3 regions of the Clostridium sp. LXY-7 genome follow, and region 2 is predicted to be linked to each of the others. Evidence: riboswitches for the same ligand, from Rfam matches in the RefSeq annotation. Region 2 holds a riboswitch; each other region holds the start of a gene.

Region 1 (3,278 bases), on a different contig from region 2:
GGAATGCAAGGTCAAGCTACAGATTTAAAAATACACACAGATTGGTTATTAAAGACAAAAAGCAAAATAAATAGAATTTATAGCGAAAACACAGGGCAACCTGTGGAAAAGATAGAAAAAGATATGGAGAGAGATTTCTTTATGTCAGCAGAAGAAGCAAAGGAATACGGTTTAATAGATGGAATATTCTTAAGAAAATAGCTTATTTAGTACAGTATATTAGATCCCATGTGAGTAACAAGATATAGAGATGAGTAAATACTAATAACAACTTAAAACGCATCAAAAACATAAGTCTCTATAAAGGAGGAAAGGTAGCTCTTGTCTAAGAGCTACCTTTTAGGATTTTCTGAATGCATTAACGGTAAAGAACTCAATTCTAAAGGGAAAGTACAGCATATAAAAACATTACCACATTAAAGTAATAAAGTAAATACAAATTTAGGATATTAAGTAATATTATTAAGAATATGAATTGTTTGAATTATTGTAGAAGACATTTATGAAATATTACCATTGACAATTTATCAGATAATTGTTATAATTTTAGAAAATTAATAAAAATCTTATTAAGAGAGGCGGAGGGATAGGCCCTATGAAGCCCAGCAACCAGTATTTAATTATACATGGTGCTAAATCCTACAGCAATGCTGAAAGATAAGGAATAATTGTTATTAAACCTCTTTCAAGCAAAGAGTTTTTTTTATTTTAATTAAAGCTATGAAGTTTTAATTAAAAGTTATACAAAATTTAATAAGATACTCTTATCAAGAGAGGTGGAGGGACTGGCCCTATGAAACCTCGGCAACCTTCAGACCCATTTGTCTGAAAAGGTGCTAAATCCTACTTAGGTGTTTTACCTAAAGAAAGATGAGGGAGAAGATATTTACTTCATAAAGCTAATTAATATAGCTCTCTTTCATCAAAATTATTTGGGAAAGGGGGCTTTTCTTATTTTTAAAGATGAATATTTATTATAGATTTACAAGGTTAAAATTTATTTAATCAGTGGAAATAAAAAGTAATTTTCAACGCTGAATTGTTTAATTTAAATGAAATTTATTCAAAAATTAGGCTTTATTTTAATATAGTGTTGATAATGAACTACCATTTAAAACAAAGCTAAAAATTAATATATTGAGGAGAGATTAAAATGAGTGAAAGAAAGTTAAAATTTGATACATTACAAGTACATGGAGGACAAGAGCCAGACCCAACTACAGGTTCAAGAGCAGTTCCACTATACCAAACTACCTCTTACGTGTTTAATAGTGTTGAGCATGGAGCAAACCTATTTGCACTAAAGGAAGAAGGAAATATTTACACAAGGATCATGAATCCTACCACTGATGTATTTGAAAAAAGAGTTGCTGCTCTAGAAGGTGGAATAGGTGCCTTAGCAGTGGCTTCAGGCTCTGCAGCAATAACTTATGCAATTTTAAATATTGCAGGTGCAGGAGATGAAATAGTTGCTGCCAGCACTTTATATGGAGGCACTTATAATCTTTTTTCAACTACTCTTCCTAACTATGGTATAAAAACTGTTTTTGTTAATCCAGATGAATCAGGAAATTTTAAGAATGCTATAAATGAGAATACTAAGGGAATTTACATTGAAACCATAGGAAATCCGGGGATAAATTTAATAGATATTGAAGCAGTAGCAGAAATTGCTCATGAAAATGGACTTCCACTAATTGTTGATAATACCTTTGGCACTCCTTATCTTATAAGACCTATAGAATTTGGAGCAGATATAGTTGTTCACTCTGCTACTAAATTTATTGGAGGTCATGGAACTTCCATAGGAGGAATTATTGTAGATTCAGGAAAGTTTGATTGGATAGGCAGTGGTAGATTTAAAGGTCTTACTGAACCAGATTCTAGTTATCATGGTATAAGATATGCTCAAGATGTAGGACCAGCTGCATTTATTACCAAGGCTAGAGTTCAACTATTAAGGGACACAGGGGCAGCTATTAGTCCTTTTAATTCCTTTTTATTCATTCAAGGGCTAGAGACCTTATCCCTAAGAATAGAAAAACATGTAGCTAATACAAAAAAGGTAGTAGAGTTTCTTAATAGTCATACTCTTGTATCTTGGGTTAACTATCCAAGTCTAGAAGGAAATAAATATTATACATTAGCACAAAAATACTTACCAAAGGGTGCAGGCTCTATTTTTACCTTTGGAATTAAAGGTGGAGTAGAGGAAGGAAAGAAATTTATAGAAAACCTCGAAATATTTTCTCATCTTGCCAATGTGGCAGATGCAAAATCCTTAGTTATTCATCCTGCAAGCACCACTCATAGCCAACTTAATGAAGAGGAACAAAGGGCCGCTGGTGTAACCCCAGATATGATAAGATTGTCAATTGGTATAGAGGATGTGGAAGATATAATATACGACTTAAACCAAGCCCTAAATAAAACTAGATAGTGCAGAATTCATCTAGATAATATGAGAACTATATAAGTACATTAAGATAATGCAAAGGAGATAAAACATGTATATTAAAGATTTATTTGAAGAAAAAAGAGTAGTACTATCCTTTGAGATTTTCCCTCCAAAGGTTACTTCCCCAATAGAGACGGTTTATAGCACAATAGAGGCTTTAAGTCGTCTTACCCCAGATTATATAAGTGTAACCTATGGTGCAGGAGGAAGTACTAATGATAATAGAACCTGCGAATTAACTTCTTTAGTTAAAAACAAATATGGAATAGAACCACTAGCACATCTAACCTGCATAAACTCTAGTATAGAGCAAATAGATAATGTTTTAGAAAATTTAAAGAAAAATTCTGTGCATAATATATTAGCACTTAGGGGGGATATTTCAAGGGATAGTGAAAACATTGGTGATTTTAATCAAGCCTGTGAATTAATAAAATATATAAAATCAAAGAATAAGTTTCATCTATCAGCTGCCTGTTATCCAGAAGGTCATATAGAAAATAGAAATTTAGTCAGGGATATAGAATTTCTAAAGATGAAAGTAGATGCAGGGGCAGATCATCTTATTACTCAACTGTTTTTTGATAACAATCTATTCTATGATTTTTCTAATAAAGTGGAGCAAAAGAAGATTAAATTACCTATACAGGCGGGCATAATGCCTGTAACTAATAAAAAACAAATTGAGAGAGTAGTTTCCCTTTGTGGAGCTACTCTCCCAGAAAAATTTATAAAGATAATAAATAGATATGAGCATGACAAAGAAGCACTAAGAGATGCTGGAATTGCCTATGCCATCGATCAAATAGTAGATTTAATT
Region 2 (3,278 bases):
GAGTATAAGAATGAAAAAATAGGAGTGGAAAAAATAATAGAAATTGTAAAAGAAAAACTTAAACCTAAAGATGTTGAATATGTTTTGAAAGTATTCTCTAGATATATAGATTTTAGTAGCCTTAGATAAGAACAAGAGTGCAATGTAAATAGAAGTATTCATTAGAAAAATAGAAGGAGAGTAAAATAATCATCCCAAATGGGTAAATTTGAATTTGAAAAAGTAAAACTAAAATTGTATACTATAACTTGTCAAGTTTATAAATCGGGATTTGCTGGCATGGCTCAACGGTAGAGCAGCTGACTTGTAATCAGCAGGTTGTAGGTTCGATTCCTATTGCCAGCTCCAAAATGTGGAGGAGTTCCCGAGTGGCCAAAGGGGGCAGACTGTAAATCTGTTACGTTTCGTTTCGATGGTTCGAATCCGTCCTCCTCCACCATATTATGGTCGCATAGCTCAGCTGGGAGAGCATCTGCCTTACAAGCAGAGGGTCACAGGTTCGATCCCTGTTGTGACCACCATTAAACTAATAATTAAATAATATATGCTGGCATGGCTCAACGGTAGAGCAGCTGACTTGTAATCAGCAGGTTGTAGGTTCGATTCCTATTGCCAGCTCCAAAATGTGGAGGAGTTCCCGAGTGGCCAAAGGGGGCAGACTGTAAATCTGTTACGTTTCGTTTCGATGGTTCGAATCCGTCCTCCTCCACCACAATATGGTCGCATAGCTCAGCTGGGAGAGCATCTGCCTTACAAGCAGAGGGTCACAGGTTCGATCCCTGTTGTGACCACCATTAAACTAATAATTAAATAATATATGCTGGCATGGCTCAACGGTAGAGCAGCTGACTTGTAATCAGCAGGTTGTAGGTTCGATTCCTATTGCCAGCTCCAAAACTTGGAGGAGTTCCCGAGTGGCCAAAGGGGGCAGACTGTAAATCTGTTACGTTTCGTTTCGATGGTTCGAATCCGTCCTCCTCCACCATAAAAAAATATCACTTTTGTGATATTTTTTATTTTGAGAATAATCAAATTGACATGCTTTTCATATTATGATATTATGATGTTGTAAAAATAATTAATAACTCTTATCAAGAGAGGTGGAGGGATACGGCCCTGTGAAACCCGGCAACCGGTGAATTATCACCATGGTGCCAATTCCAGCAGACATACTGCGAGATAAGAGAGAGTAGTGTATTGTGATAGCTAACCTCTTCTTAATCTTAAGAAGAGGTTTTATTTTGTTTGTATGTATTATTAAATTAAATTTTTATTATTGGAGTCTTAACTTATATTATAAGTTTTTATTTGCCTATTGGAATTTAATATGTGAGAACTCCAGATAAAAAAATCAGAGAGGAGATAAAGAAATGAGAAGATTATTTACTTCAGAATCAGTTACAGAAGGACATCCAGATAAAATGTGTGACCAAATATCAGATGCTATTTTAGATGCTATTTTAGAAAAGGACCCAATGGCTAGAGTTGCTTGTGAAACAGCGACAACAACAGGAATGGTTTTAGTTATGGGAGAAATCAGCACTAAATGTTATGTAGATGTACAAAAAGTTGTTAGAGAGACCATTAAAGAAATAGGTTATACTAGAGCTAAATATGGATTTGATTGCAATACTTGTTCAGTGTTAACCTCTATAGGTGAACAATCAGGGGATATTGCAATGGGGGTTGATGAGGCTTTAGAAAGCAAAAAGGGTGAAATTAATAAAGAAGATGCTATTGGTGCTGGAGATCAAGGTATGATGTTTGGTTTTGCATCAAATGAGACAGAAGAATTTATGCCACTTCCAATTGCTATGGCTCATAGATTAGCAAGAAGATTGTCAGAAGTTAGAAAAGATGGTACTTTAAATTATTTAAGACCTGATGGAAAAACTCAGGTAACAGTTGAATACGAGGATAACAAACCAGTAAGAGTAGATGCAATAGTTATTTCAACTCAACATGATCCAGAAATAGAGCGTGAACAAATTGAGAAGGATTTAAAGCAATATGTAATAGCTAATATTGTTCCAGCTGAACTATTGGATGATAATACTAAGTATTATATAAATCCAACAGGAAGATTTGTTATTGGCGGTCCACAAGGAGATTCAGGATTAACAGGAAGAAAAATTATAGTAGATACTTACGGTGGATATGGTAGACATGGTGGTGGAGCATTCTCAGGAAAAGATCCAACTAAGGTTGACAGATCTGCGGCTTATGCTTCAAGATGGGTAGCTAAGAATTTAGTTGCTGCAGGAGTTGCTGATAAAATAGAAATAGCATTAGCGTATGCTATAGGAGTAGCTAAACCTGTATCTATAGCAGTTGATACCTTTGGAACAGGAAAAATTAATGATGATAAAATTGTTGAATTAATAGAAAAGGTATTTGACTTAAGACCAGCAGCTATAATAAGACAATTAGATTTAAGAAGACCAATATATAAACAAACAGCTGCTTATGGACATTTTGGTAGAAATGATTTAGATTTACCGTGGGAAAGATTAAATAAAGTTGATGATATTAAAAAATATTTATAATAAAACAGAGTGAACTTTATGGTTCGCTCTTTTTTTATAACTTTGTCTTAATATAGTGTTGATAATGAACTATATAAAACAAAATCGTATTTATAAAAAATTTTGATTTAATAGGACTGAGAATAGTAAATAATATAAATATAAAAAAGTACAGCTATAAATATGCTTCAGATGCTATAATTAATAGAAGAAAATATTTAGGAGAGATAAAGTATGATAGTTATGGAAGTTGTGGCGGATAATATAGTTTTTAAAAATGAAGAAAATGGATATGCCATAATTAGAGCTATTCACGGAAGAGAAAATATCACCATGGTTGGTACTATGGCTTATATTGTTGAAGGAAATAAATATAAGGTAACAGGAGAGTGGGTTAATCATCCTAAATTCGGAAAACAATTTAGAGTAGATAATATAGAAGAAATAGTTCCAACTACATTATCGGGCATAGAAAAATATTTGGCCAGTGGTATTATAACTGGTATTGGACCAATAACGGCAAAAAAAATAGTGGAGTTTTTTGGAACTAAAACCTTAGAGGTTTTAGATAATGATATAAAAAGACTAAATGAAATAAAGGGAATAGGAAAAAAGAAAATCGATACAATAATAGAGTCTTATGCTAGTCAAAGAGCTACAAGAGAAATAATTATATTTTTTCAAAAGTATGGGATATCTGTAAATAAAGCCATGAAAATTTATAAGAAATTTGGATGGACATCTATAGATATT
Region 3 (3,278 bases), on a different contig from region 2:
CATTATATCCATACTTAATTGCAGCATCTCCAAGTCCACCACCACCAATTGCTCCTGCCATGGCGGAATATCCTATTATACTTATAACTGTTAGCGTTAGTCCTGAAATTATAGATGGAAGTGCTTCTTTAAGCATTATTTTAAATATAATTTGGCTATTAGTAGCTCCAAAGGATTTTGCTGCCTCTACTATGGAAGCATCTACCTCTTTCAGTGCTCCCTCTATTACTCTAGTTACAAAAGGTGCCGCTGCAATGGTTAATGGTACTATTGCAGCCATTGTACCTATAGATTTCCCTACAATTAATCTAGATATTGGAGCAACTACTACCATAAGAATCACAAAAGGAAAACTTCTTAAAATATTTACAACCATATCTAAATTTTTATATATAAGTTTATTAGGTTTTAATCCCGAAGGTTCTGTTAATATTAATAATATTGCAGGAAAAAATCCTAAAATCAATGAAAACACTGTAGACAACAATACCATGATAAAGGTATCTCTAATAGCGGGTATCAATATATCCAATGCCATAACTACAACACCTCCCATTGAAATTTATTTGTCTCTAGATACTTTATAATCTTCTCTTTATTATCTTTTGATAAATTTATTACTAAACTACCTAAAATACTGTTTCTAAATTTTTCTAACTTTCCCCAAACTATAGAAAAGTCCACATCTAGTTCTCTACTCATTTTAGTTATTAGACATTTATGGCTTACTTCTGTTGGAAAAAATATTTTTATGTTAACCCCTTCTTCAGGAATTACATCTTCATCTTCTTCTCCAAGAAATTTTCTAAGACTTAATCCAGGATTTAAGAATAACTTTTCTACATAACCTTCTGCTTTCACCCTTCCATCCTCTAATAATAGTACCTTCTCACAGATTTCTTTAATAACTTCCATCTCATGAGTAACCACAACTATAGTTATTCCAAGAGTTTTATTTATTTTTAATAATAGCTGTAAAATATCTTTAGTAGTTTTAGGATCTAGAGCAGAAGTAGCCTCATCACAAAGTAATATTTTAGGATTTAAGGTCAATGCCCTAGCAATAGCAACCCTTTGTTTTTGTCCACCACTTAATTGCTTAGGCTTATAATCACGTTTATCCTCCAAACCAACTAGTTTTAATAATTCCCCTACCTTATCTTCAATATATTTCTTTTCATAACCCCATATTTCTAATGGCAGAGCTATATTCTTGTATACACTTGCCCTGTTTAATAGGCTAAAATTTTGAAAAATCATAGTTATGTTTTTTCTAAATTTTCTTAACTCATCATGAGTTAGATTTTTTATTTCTTGGTCCATTACTTGTAATACTCCAGAGTCATAAGTTTCTAATCCATTTATACATCTCAATAAGGTTGATTTTCCTGCGCCACTATGTCCTATAATTCCATAGATTTCTCCTTGCTTTATAGAAAAAGACACATCCTTTAAAACTTCCAGTTTATTAAAATTCTTTCTTAAATCTGCAACTTCTATCATTACTACATCCCCTCCTAAATATATTTCTTCCTATCTAAATTCAAATAATTATTACTAATGTAAAACCTTTAAAATCTAGTTATATTATTGGCCACTAACAAACTAAATTTTATCAATAAAATAAATAAAAGCACTAGAGAACAAATTCCCTAGTGCACAATTCCATGCATGGCTATTTATCCTCTTATCTCTCAGCATAATACTGCAGGATTTAGCACCATTATATGCAAACGCTAAGTTTAACATACAGGTTGCTGGGTTTCATAGGGCCAGTCCCTCCACCGCTCATGATAAGTTTTATTTAATTTTTATCTTGTTACTTATTATATATACATCCCTACATCTTGTCAATATATTTCTAATATTTTTTTAAAATTTCCTTATAACATTAACATAACAACATTCAAAATTAAGTACTTACTATAATATTAAATCTTATGCCTTTTTCATCTATAGAAAAGGCATAAATATTAGTAATTTTACTTTCTAAATTTATAGAATGAAAAATATTCTTAATTTCACTTATAAAGCCTTCATAATATATTTCAATATCTACACTATCATCATATAGCTGAAGATTTCCGACCCTTATTCCTTCAGTCTCATATAGATTTTTAACACATTCAGTTACATTGAAGGGTGCTCTAGACTCTTCACTGATATAGTTATTATTACAATAAGCTCTATTGTTTTTTAGCTTTTCCATATTTAATAATAGAATTGCATAAAAAGCACATAACAATATTAAAAGAATGCACATAACTATACTAATCCATTTATACTTAGAGATTCTCATTTTTTATATTCATTCTTACCTTAAAGAATTCCTTTCCTTCATTCTTTGTTACTTCACCTACTTCTAATAAATTAAAGCTAGCTTCCAATGTGCTAATTTTATATAAATAATCATTAAAATCAGTTACATAAATTTCAATAATTATATCTTGTTCTTGAAAATAAAGATTTTTAATATACCCTTCTAAACTCTCTATATGGCTAGCTAAATATTCATAGGGATATGTAATATCAAAGGCATTAATATTACTCTGTGTTTTTTCCAGATCCTTTAATGCATCTAATTCTCCTATTCCTTTAATTATGTTCATTATCATAAATCCTCCAATTAAGGTGGATATAATTAAAATTATTTTACTTTTTCTTACATAGTCACTTTCTTTTCTTTTTTTATACCATTTTGGATAAAATTTGCCCTGCATTTCCATACCTTCTTAATGTTATTTTTATTTATTATAAACTCATAAAACTGAGATTCACTAGGTGTATTAAAGTTTATAACATGAAAATTTTTTAGATATCTATAAAATAATCCATCATCTAGAGTCCTATGTTTCAATATAAAATTTGCTAAGGGATAATCCTTTCCCACAATATATATGGGTAGTGTTTTGTTATCTTTCTTATATAACCTATTATAAAATTCCAACAAGTCTTCATGAAAATTAATATTGGAATTATGAAATACCTTATTTAATTGTAATATCTTGTCTACCACATAGCATACATAGGTATACTCTCTAAAACTCATAACTATTACATATTTATTATGTTTAATGAATTCTTCATAAAACCTTATAAAATAATTTTGAACTAAATCTACAGAAATTATATTTATTCTTTCATAAGATTTCTCACTGTTAAGACTTAGATTTTCAATGTTAACACAATATAAGAATAACCTAATCCTATTATGTGTTTTTTCTTTTATTATATAGTCGAAGGTTATATTTTCTATAGATTGAAATCTATTTAATACT

Evidence for each region. Region 2 has a riboswitch for S-adenosylmethionine ahead of metK (methionine adenosyltransferase). Riboswitches for the same ligand answer to the same signal wherever they lie in the genome.
Region 1: it holds a riboswitch for S-adenosylmethionine, as region 2 does, so the genes downstream of both, ACI48Q_RS10055 (homocysteine synthase) here and metK (methionine adenosyltransferase) in region 2, are expected to answer to the same signal.
Region 3: it holds a riboswitch for S-adenosylmethionine, as region 2 does, so the genes downstream of both, ACI48Q_RS06840 (methionine ABC transporter ATP-binding protein) here and metK (methionine adenosyltransferase) in region 2, are expected to answer to the same signal.

Annotation. Positions count from the first base shown of each region.
Region 1 is NZ_JBLLJL010000002.1:612,722-615,999, forward strand. Features, by position in the region: gene clpP (ATP-dependent Clp endopeptidase proteolytic subunit ClpP) at 1-201, shown strand, start outside; SAM riboswitch class I at 564-664, shown strand; SAM riboswitch class I at 762-877, shown strand; gene ACI48Q_RS10055 (homocysteine synthase) at 1,154-2,440, shown strand; gene metF (methylenetetrahydrofolate reductase [NAD(P)H]) at 2,508-3,278, shown strand, end outside.
Region 2 is NZ_JBLLJL010000004.1:168,315-171,592, forward strand. Features, by position in the region: gene ACI48Q_RS13980 (hypothetical protein) at 1-129, shown strand, start outside; tRNA gene ACI48Q_RS13985 (tRNA-Thr) at 274-348, shown strand; tRNA gene ACI48Q_RS13990 (tRNA-Tyr) at 355-439, shown strand; tRNA gene ACI48Q_RS13995 (tRNA-Val) at 446-521, shown strand; tRNA gene ACI48Q_RS14000 (tRNA-Thr) at 547-621, shown strand; tRNA gene ACI48Q_RS14005 (tRNA-Tyr) at 628-712, shown strand; tRNA gene ACI48Q_RS14010 (tRNA-Val) at 719-794, shown strand; tRNA gene ACI48Q_RS14015 (tRNA-Thr) at 820-894, shown strand; tRNA gene ACI48Q_RS14020 (tRNA-Tyr) at 901-985, shown strand; SAM riboswitch class I at 1,086-1,186, shown strand; gene metK (methionine adenosyltransferase) at 1,371-2,546, shown strand; gene recD2 (SF1B family DNA helicase RecD2) at 2,760-3,278, shown strand, end outside.
Region 3 is NZ_JBLLJL010000001.1:1,438,458-1,441,735, reverse strand. Features, by position in the region: gene ACI48Q_RS06845 (methionine ABC transporter permease) at 1-538, opposite strand, end outside; gene ACI48Q_RS06840 (methionine ABC transporter ATP-binding protein) at 541-1,503, opposite strand; SAM riboswitch class I at 1,685-1,800, opposite strand; gene ACI48Q_RS06835 (hypothetical protein) at 1,913-2,263, opposite strand; gene ACI48Q_RS06830 (hypothetical protein) at 2,286-2,609, opposite strand; gene ACI48Q_RS06825 (hypothetical protein) at 2,663-3,278, opposite strand, start outside.